Regions from separate parts of the Caulobacter sp. GW821-FHT09B08 genome, predicted to be linked through region 1. Evidence: predicted binding sites of a transcription regulator. Region 1 holds the regulator's gene; the other holds the start of a gene.
What was found. The regulator LexA, encoded in region 1, represses DNA repair genes until DNA is damaged. The targets are predictions, from matches to a motif close to ATGTTCNCNANNTGTTCT.

Region 2: a site for LexA is predicted at 1,826-1,843, ahead of recA (recombinase RecA). Genes of this name have one in related genera too.

What each region holds. Positions count from the first base shown of each region.
Region 1 covers NZ_JBWKPL010000006.1:15,044-19,298, forward strand. Annotated here, with positions in the region: gene AC07OA_RS17020 (MaoC family dehydratase) at 1-182, shown strand, start outside; gene AC07OA_RS17025 (VOC family protein) at 370-876, shown strand; gene AC07OA_RS17030 (methyltransferase family protein) at 912-1,508, opposite strand; gene lexA (transcriptional repressor LexA) at 1,651-2,355, shown strand; gene AC07OA_RS17040 (energy transducer TonB) at 2,445-2,831, shown strand; gene AC07OA_RS17045 (FkbM family methyltransferase) at 3,421-4,197, opposite strand.
Region 2 covers NZ_JBWKPL010000004.1:24,531-28,785, forward strand. Annotated here, with positions in the region: gene alaS (alanine--tRNA ligase) at 1-239, opposite strand, end outside; gene recA (recombinase RecA) at 649-1,722, opposite strand; gene AC07OA_RS13505 (sensor domain-containing phosphodiesterase) at 2,065-3,669, shown strand; gene AC07OA_RS13510 (DUF885 domain-containing protein) at 3,682-4,255, opposite strand, start outside.

The DNA.
Region 1 (4,255 bases):
TGGCCTTCCACCGGCCGGTGCGGATCGGCGACACGGTGATCGCGCGCGTGACCGTCTCGGCCATCGACGAGGCCAGCGCCCGGGTCACCCTGCGCTGCGAGGGTCTGGTCGACGAGGACCTGATCATGGACGGCGAGGCCGTGGTCCGCGTCCCGCGTCGACGTCGCCCCGCCAAGGGCTGACCACCACCTACCCTGGATTAAATCGGCTTCATGACAGCCTTGTAAGTTGAGGCGACGTCCGCGCGCCCCTACATCGCGCGGCCTCGGCGCGTAACGTCGATCAGTGAACATCGAAATCATGAGCGTTTCAGCCGGCGGCCCCCACCGCCGGCGCGCGAACGCTCGCGTCCAAATCCAAGGAAATCCCATGATCCACCACCTCTCCGTCAGCGCCGAAGACCCCCAGGGCGCGGCCGAGTTCTTCGCCGACCTGATGGGCGGCGTCGTCGTCGACTTCCCGCCGAACCCCGGTAGCTACATGGTGTTCAAGGCCGACGGCCGCGGCACCGCCCTGGAGATCTATCCGGCCGGCTGCGTCATGGTCGCCAACGGCGAGCCCGGCACGGTGTTCGTGCGCCAGCCGGAAGGCGCCGACCGCCGCTCGCCCACCCACTTCGCCCTCAGCGTCGATATGGCGGAGGTCGATGTCCTGGCCCGCGCCCAGGCCAAGGGCTGGGACGCCTTCGTCTGCGATCGCGGCGGCCACTTCCACGTGGTCGAGATCTGGGTCGAGAACACTTGGCTGGTCGAGATCCTGCCGCCGAACTTCGCGGCCGAGTATCTGGGCTTCGCCAATGCGGTGACCCAGTTGGCCGACCCGAACACGGCGCTGGACTCCCACCAACCGCAGGCCAAGACCCTGGAATTGGCCTGAACGGGGAAAGGGGCGGCTCGGCGAGTCGCCCCGCCCTACCAGACGAACGGAATCAGCGCCGCCTTGCGCTTGCGGTAGGCCCGGTGCTCCTCGCCGAATCGGGCGGTCAGGGCCGCGTCCTCCACCCGGATCCGCCAGCCGAAGGCGATCAGACCGGCCAGGAACAGGACCAGCACCGACAGCCAGTTGCCCAGGCCCAGCCCGAAGCCGACCAGGGTCGTCAGGCTGCCCAGATAGGCCGGATTGCGCACGATGCGATAAGGCCCCGTGGTGATCATCCGGTGCCCATCCTGCAGATGCACTGTCACCCGGAAGAAGGCGCCCAGGGTCAGGATGGCCCAGAGCCGCAGCGCCAGGCCGCCCCAGATCAAGACCAGCGCCAGGGCCCGCAGCTCGGGCTTCCAGGCGACGATCCGAGCAAATTCAACGGCATGCGAGACGTAGAAGGCGGCGAAGACCCCGGCGACGATCACCAGCACCACGGCCCGCAGGCTGCCCTTGTCGGCGCTCGCCCCGCTGGCCGCCCGCCGGTCGCGCAGCCAGACCCAGGTCTCGAACAGGCCGAAGACCAGGTAGCTGCCCCAGAAAGCGCGCGGCCAACCGGCGTCCAGGATCCAGGCATGATCGATCAAGACAGGCGCTCCCCGCGAGGTTGCAGGCCTCGCAAGCTACAGCGAACAAGGGTCGTCTCGTCAACTTGACATTAACGAAGAACACCTAGAGAACATTTACAGAGGTTAGCGGTTTGTTCCGCGACGACTGGCGAGGCCGGACATGCTTACGCGCAAGCAGCACGAGCTGCTGATGTTCATCCACGAACGGATCAAGGAGACCGGCGTCTCCCCCTCCTTCGACGAGATGAAGGAGGCGCTGGACCTGGCGTCCAAGTCGGGCATTCACCGGCTGATCACGGCGCTGGAAGAGCGCGGCTTCATCCGCCGCCTGGCCCACCGCGCCCGCGCGCTGGAGGTGGTCAAGCTGCCCCAGCAGGCCACGACGGCGTCGCCACCCAAGGGCCGAGGAACCTTCAAGCCCCAGGTGGTCGAGGGCGGCGGTCAGGCCCCGTCCCTGCCCGCTCCGGCCATCGCCGCCGACAACACGCGCGAACTGCCGATCCTGGGGCGCATCGCCGCCGGCACCCCCATCGACGCCATCCAGCACGAACGCGAGCGCCTGCCGGTGCCCGAGACCATGCTGGGCGGTGGTGAGCACTACGTGCTGGAGGTCCAGGGTGACTCGATGATCGAGGCCGGCATCCTCGACGGCGACTACGTCATCATCAAGAAGGGCGACACCGCCAACAGCGGCGAGATCGTCGTGGCCCTGGTGGGAGAGGAAGCCACCCTCAAGCGCCTGCGCAAGAAGGGCGGCTCCATCGCCCTGGAAGCGGCCAATCCCAAGTACGAGACCCGTATCTTCGGCCCCGACCAGGTCGAGGTGCAGGGCAAGCTGGTAGGCCTGATCCGCCGCTACCACTAAGGACGAGGCGGCGTCACCCTAACCCAGGGTTGACGCCTCTCCACCAGCGCGCTTCAGTCGGCCCAGGCGCACAAAGCTTGGGGGAGCGGATGCTGTCGTTGATCCTTATGTTGCAGGCGACGCCGGCCGCCCATCCGACCCCGCCGGCGAACGTGCTGCGCGTCGAAGACGTGGCGCTGCGTTCGGATCCCGAGGCGATCAAGCGCTTCTATCCGCGATCCGCGATCCAGGCCGGCCTCTCCGGCTGGGCCTATGCGACCTGCGCCATCGACCCCACGGGCCGACTGAAAGACTGCGACCTCGCGCGCGTCACCCCCGCCGACCAGGGCTTCGAAGCCGCCACCCAGCAGGTGCTTTCCCGCGTAAAGGTCCACGGCAGGGACAAGCACGGCGCCGTGGTCGCTGGCCGCCGCCTGTGGGTGGAGCTCCACTACAGCTGGGGCAACGCCCGAAACCACGGGATCGACGTCAACTGAGGCGGCCTCGCGCTCCAGGGCCGATGTCGACCAACACAGCCCTTTGCTCGCGGTAGTGATCTGACTGTCCGTAACCAGTGGCCAACTTCGGCTTTCGACCCGTTGCGGAACTCGGCAGCGTCGGCTCTATGGTCGCATATGCGCTACCTGTTCAGATTTGGATTTGAGAGCCCCGATGAGTTCGCCGCCAATCGTGACGGCGGCTGGGATGATGAATCGTTTGGATCGATGCCCCTTCGGCCGACGCAGCGCTGTCTTGGGGGCAGTCGATAGCTGAGCGCTTTGTTGAGAAGCTGTTCGAGTTGGCCAATGCCGAGGGTTACTCGTGGCAGGCCCGAGGGTTCGCCAGTTGGATCGAGGGCGAGGCGTCCGTGCTGGAATGGGCGCGAACGTCGTCTGAGGTTTTCGCAACCGACTACGGCCAGATGCCCGATCTAGCGGCGCTTGCCGCGTTGCGCTCGGAGTAAGCCAAGCAACGTCCGCTCCCCGCCCGTTGGGGACGGCCGGAAGGTCCGCTGTCGGGGGTCCCCATTCGATTTAGGGGTGGGGGGTGCAACCCGGACGCTGCCCTAGGGCGGCGGACCTGGCGTCACCGGGTCGCCAGAACGTCGTAGTGCGTGCCTGATCGCACCTTCTTGAAGTTCGAAAACCCTTGCGCCCTGAGAGCGCCTTCTATGTCCGCCGGGTTAACCCAGCTCTCGTCGACCTCGTAGAACACCGCCTGGATATCCGCGACAAACGACGACGCCATCAACTGCTCGATCACCAGAGCCTCGTGCCCCTCGGTATCCACCTTCACAATGATCGGCAGGGCTTCGATGATGTGTTCGGAAATGGCGTCGCCCGTCCGCACCTCGATCTGCTGGTACGAACTGCCGTCGGGCTTGTGGTGGATCGACGCAGCCCCGCTGTGTGCAGCACTGACTGATATCTGGAGCGTCTCGTCTGACGAGGAGATGCCATAGTTGCAGGCAATGACGCGAGTTGCGCGGTTTAGCCCAATGTTGTCCTGCAAAAGCTGGAACGTAGCCCTGACAGGTTCAAACGCGACTGCGCGAACGCAGTATCTGTTCTTCGCTGCGACCAAGGCATAGAGCCCTTGATTGGCTCCAATGTCTAGAAACACGAACTCGCTTCGCTGATTTCGAAGAAGATCGGACAGGAAGCGCCCATAGGACCCACGCACACAGTAATTGAAGGTGGTGTCACCCCAATTTGCCCGCATCCAGATTCCGTACTCCGACCGGACAGCTTTAAGTTTAAGCGCTCTGCTTACAGCTAGGTTTACTGGCCTGCGGATGTGCATCACAGCCAACTTGCCGGCGCCGACGAGGCCATGCTTCTTGACTGCCCGGAATAGCCTCATTGTGCTCTCCCACTACGCGCAAGCGTAGCCTTTCGGTTGAAAGGTACAATCCTACCAC
Region 2 (4,255 bases), on a different contig from region 1:
ACATTGTCCAGGTCGTTGTGCTTGCCGCCGGCGCGGACGCACTTCTGCGAGCTGGTGGCGCGCGGATGGGCCGGGGTCTCGGCGCCCGTGAACACGTTCTTGAACGGCACCATGCCGGCGTTGACGAACAGCAGGGTCGGATCGTTCTGCGGCACCAGCGGAGCCGAAGGCGTGATCGCGTGATCGGCCGCGCCGAAGTAGTTCAGGAAGGTGCTGCGGATCTCGTTCAGGCTGGGCATCGGCGTCTCGAGTGTTCGTACAGAGTCCGGTCGAACCGGAAGTCGGCGCTGCATAGCGCGGTTTCAAGATTTGTGGAAACCAAGTCGGTGATCTTGGGGCGGAATGAGGCTCGCGCCTGAGCACTCCCCCCTCCGTCGGCTGCGCCGGCACCTCCCCCACGGGGGGAGGACCTATCGAGGCGCACCCACTTGCCCCCACCTGACCGCTTCGCGGTCTGTCCGCCCCCGTAGGGGGCGGAGGGGCGGAGGCCTGAATAAAATCGGACGCCTGGCATGGGGTCCAGGCGTCCGGGGATCGCGGCCGGCCGTGGCGGTAAGCGCGGCGGGCTATAAGGCGGGGTCGCCCGCAGCGGGCGGCGGCCGCGAAGCTTCCGGGCGGCGGCCCATGGGGGAGCCGCCGCCGGAAATCCTAGTCTTCGGTGTCGTCGTCTTCCGACGGGCCGACCAGAAGCTCTTCCTCGATCTTCTGCGACGACTTGCGCACCGCCGCCTCGATCTCGGCGCACAGGTCCTTGTTGACCTTCAGGAACTCGCGGACGTTGTCGCGGCCCTGGCCGATGCGCTGGCTGTTGTAGGAGAACCAGGAGCCGGCCTTGTCGATGATGCCGCCCTTGACGCCCAGGTCGATGATCTCGCCCAGCTTGGAGATGCCCTCGCCGTACATGATGTCGAACTCGACCTCGCGGAACGGCGGGGCCACCTTGTTCTTGACCACCTTGACCCGGACGTTGTTGCCGACGATCTCGTCGCGGTTCTTGATCGAACCCGTGCGGCGGATGTCCAGGCGGACCGAGGCGTAGAACTTCAGGGCGTTGCCGCCCGTGGTGGTTTCCGGGCTGCCGTACATCACCCCGATCTTGTGACGGATCTGGTTGATGAAGATGACGATGGTGTTGGCCTTGTTGATCGAGGCGGTCAGCTTGCGCAGCGCCTGGCTCATCAGACGGGCCTGCAGGCCCGGCAGGCTGTCGCCCATCTCGCCTTCGATTTCGGCCTTCGGGGTCAGGGCCGCCACCGAGTCGACGATCACGATGTCGACCGCGCCCGAACGCACCAGGGTGTCGGTGATCTCCAGGGCCTGTTCGCCGTTGTCGGGCTGGGCCACCAGCAGGTTGTCGAGATTGACGCCCAGCTTGAAGGCGTAGCCCGGATCCAGGGCGTGCTCGGCGTCGACGAAGGCGGCGGTGCCGCCGGCCTTCTGGCACTCGGCCACCACGTGCAGGGCCAGGGTGGTCTTGCCCGAGCTTTCCGGCCCGTAGATCTCGATCACCCGGCCCTTGGGCAGGCCGCCGATGCCGAGCGCGATGTCCAGGCCCAGCGAACCGGTGGAGATCGACTCGATCTCGACCTTGCCCTTCTCGCCCAGCTTCATCACCGAGCCCTTGCCGAACGCCCGGTCGATCTGGGCCAGCGCCGCTTCCAGAGCGCGCTGCTTGTCGCCGTCTTCCTTGCCCACGAGTTTCAAAGCCGCCTGGTTGCTCATTGTTGGTCCGCCCTTATTCCATGATTCCGACAACCGGATCGGAGGTTCGCGACCGCCGCGCCCACCCGCCTGTGGAATGATTAATGCGTACATGGTTTGTTCCATGTTCGCAACATGTTCTTACTGTAAGGGCCCTATACGTCAGATACGGTCGTATCGACCCTCGCGATCGACGCTAACCTTGACAATACATCTGGGGCGCGAGCCGATCCGCGCGAACACATCCCAGGGTACGTCGGGTGCGACATTTCCCCACATCTGCAAGGCGATAGCGAAGCTCCAACGCAACCGGTCCTTAACAAGAGCCCGCCCATTCTGGTCGCCTTCCGGGGGGACTACGTCTTGTCGATCGATCCGCGTCGCCTGCTGAGCCTGGCCTTCGCCAGCGCCGACCTCTTGCTTGAAGTCGAGAACGGCCGGGTGACCCTGGCCCTCGGCGCCGCCCAGCGGATCATGGGCCAGGACGAGCGCACCCTGATGGGCCGCGCCTGGCGCGATCTCTTCACCGCCGCCGACCGTCCGCTGATCGACGCGACCACCGCCATGATGGGCGACGGCCAGCGCCGTGGTCCGGTCACCATCCGCATGGCCGGCGAACCGGTCCGCTACGTGAACCTGACCATGCGCGCCCTGCCCGACAACGGCGGCCGGATCTCGGTTTCGGTCACGCCGGGCACGGCGCCGTCCGGCGAGCTGGACGAGGCCGGCCTGCGCTCGCGCGAGAGCTTCGAAGACATCGCCCGCGGCCTGTTCGAGGCCGCCCGCGTGACCGGCCTGGAACTGGAACTGGCCATGGTCGACTTCTCGGGCCTGGATTCGGTGCGCCAGCAGCTGTCCAAGCCCGAGGCCCACGCCCTGGACCTGAGACTGGCCGGCGCGGTGCGGGCCGAGTCCCACGCCGGGGCCATGGCCACCCAGCTGTCGTCCGAGCGCTTCGCCCTGGTCCGCGCCAAGAGCGATCATCCCGACGAGATGGCCCAGCGCCTGACCAGCGCCACGGCCATGCAGGCCAGCGCCCACATCGTACCCATCGACGGCGGCGTGGCCCCGTCGCGCGGCCTGAAGGCCCTGCGCTACGCCCTGGACGACTTCCTGCGCGAGGGGCTGAAGGACACCCCGCCGCTCAGCCTGTCGGAAGCCATGAACCGCTCGGTCAAGCGCACCCTGTCGCGGGCCGGCGCCCTGGGCGTGGCGGTCAGCCAGCGGCGCTTCACCCTGGCCTACCAGCCGGTGGTCGACTTGCGGACCGGTGTCGCCCACCACCACGAGGCCCTGGTGCGCTTCGAGGACGGCGGCAGCCCGTTCCAGCTGATCCGCATGGCCGAGGAATTCGACCTGATCGAGGAGCTGGACCACGCCATCGCCGAGATGGCGGTCAAGCGCCTGGCCGGCGACCGCACCGGCGCGGTCAAGCTGGCGGTCAATGTCTCGGGCCGCACCATCGTCAGCGAGACCTTCGTCAATCACATCGCCGGCCTGCTTTCCAAGCACGAGGCGGCCAAGGGCCGGCTGATCTTCGAGATCACCGAGACCAGCGCCATCGACGACCTGCCGCGCGCCAATCTGCACATCCAGGGCCTGCGCGGCCTGGGCTCGCTGGTCTGCCTGGACGACTTCGGGGCCGGCGCCTCGTCGTTCGCCTATCTGCAGGAACTGAGCCTGGACATCGTCAAGATCGACGGCCGATACGTGCGCGAGCTGGCCGGCAACGGCCGCGACGGGGCCATGGTCCGCCGCCTGGTCGAGCTGTGCCGCGACCTGAAAATCCGCACCGTGGCCGAGATGGTCGAGACCGCCGAGGTCGAGGACGTGGTCCGCAAGGCCGGCGTCGACTTCGCCCAGGGCTGGCTGTTCGGCAAGCCGGCCGACCAGCCCCAGCCGGCGCTGAAGCTGAACTCGGTCATGCCGGCGGCGCGACGCGCGGGGGTTTCGGAAGGCTGGGGCTAAGCCCTACTCCCCCTACTTCCCCGCCTTCGTCCGCGCGATGTAGTCGTCGATCACCCTGTCCAGCACGACCAGCGGCGTCATGCCCGACAGCAGGCCCGCGTCGTGGAATTTCTTGATGTCGAACTTCTTGCCCAGCGCCTTCTTCGCGCGCTCGCGGGCCCGCAGCCAGGTGATCTTGCCGACCATGTAGCTGCACGCCTGGCCCGGCCAGACGACATAGCGCTCGATCTCGGTGATCGACCCGCTCTCCTCGTCGCCCATGGTCTCGGCCATGTATTTGACGGCCTGCTCGCGGCTCCACTTCTTGTAGTGCATGCCGCTGTCGACCACGAGCCGCACGGCCCGGAACAGGGCGTCGTGCAGCATGCCGATATGGCCGAACGGGTCGTCCTTGTAGAGGCCCATCTCCACGCCCAGTTGCTCGGAATAGAGCGCCCAGCCCTCGGTGTAGCCGGAATTGCCGATGGTCTTGCGGATCAGGGGCAGGCCCTTGGCCTCGTTCGACAGCGACAGCTGCAGGTGGTGGCCCGGAACGCCCTCGTGCACCGTCAGGGTGGTGAGGATGAACTTGGGCTGCTCGGCCGTG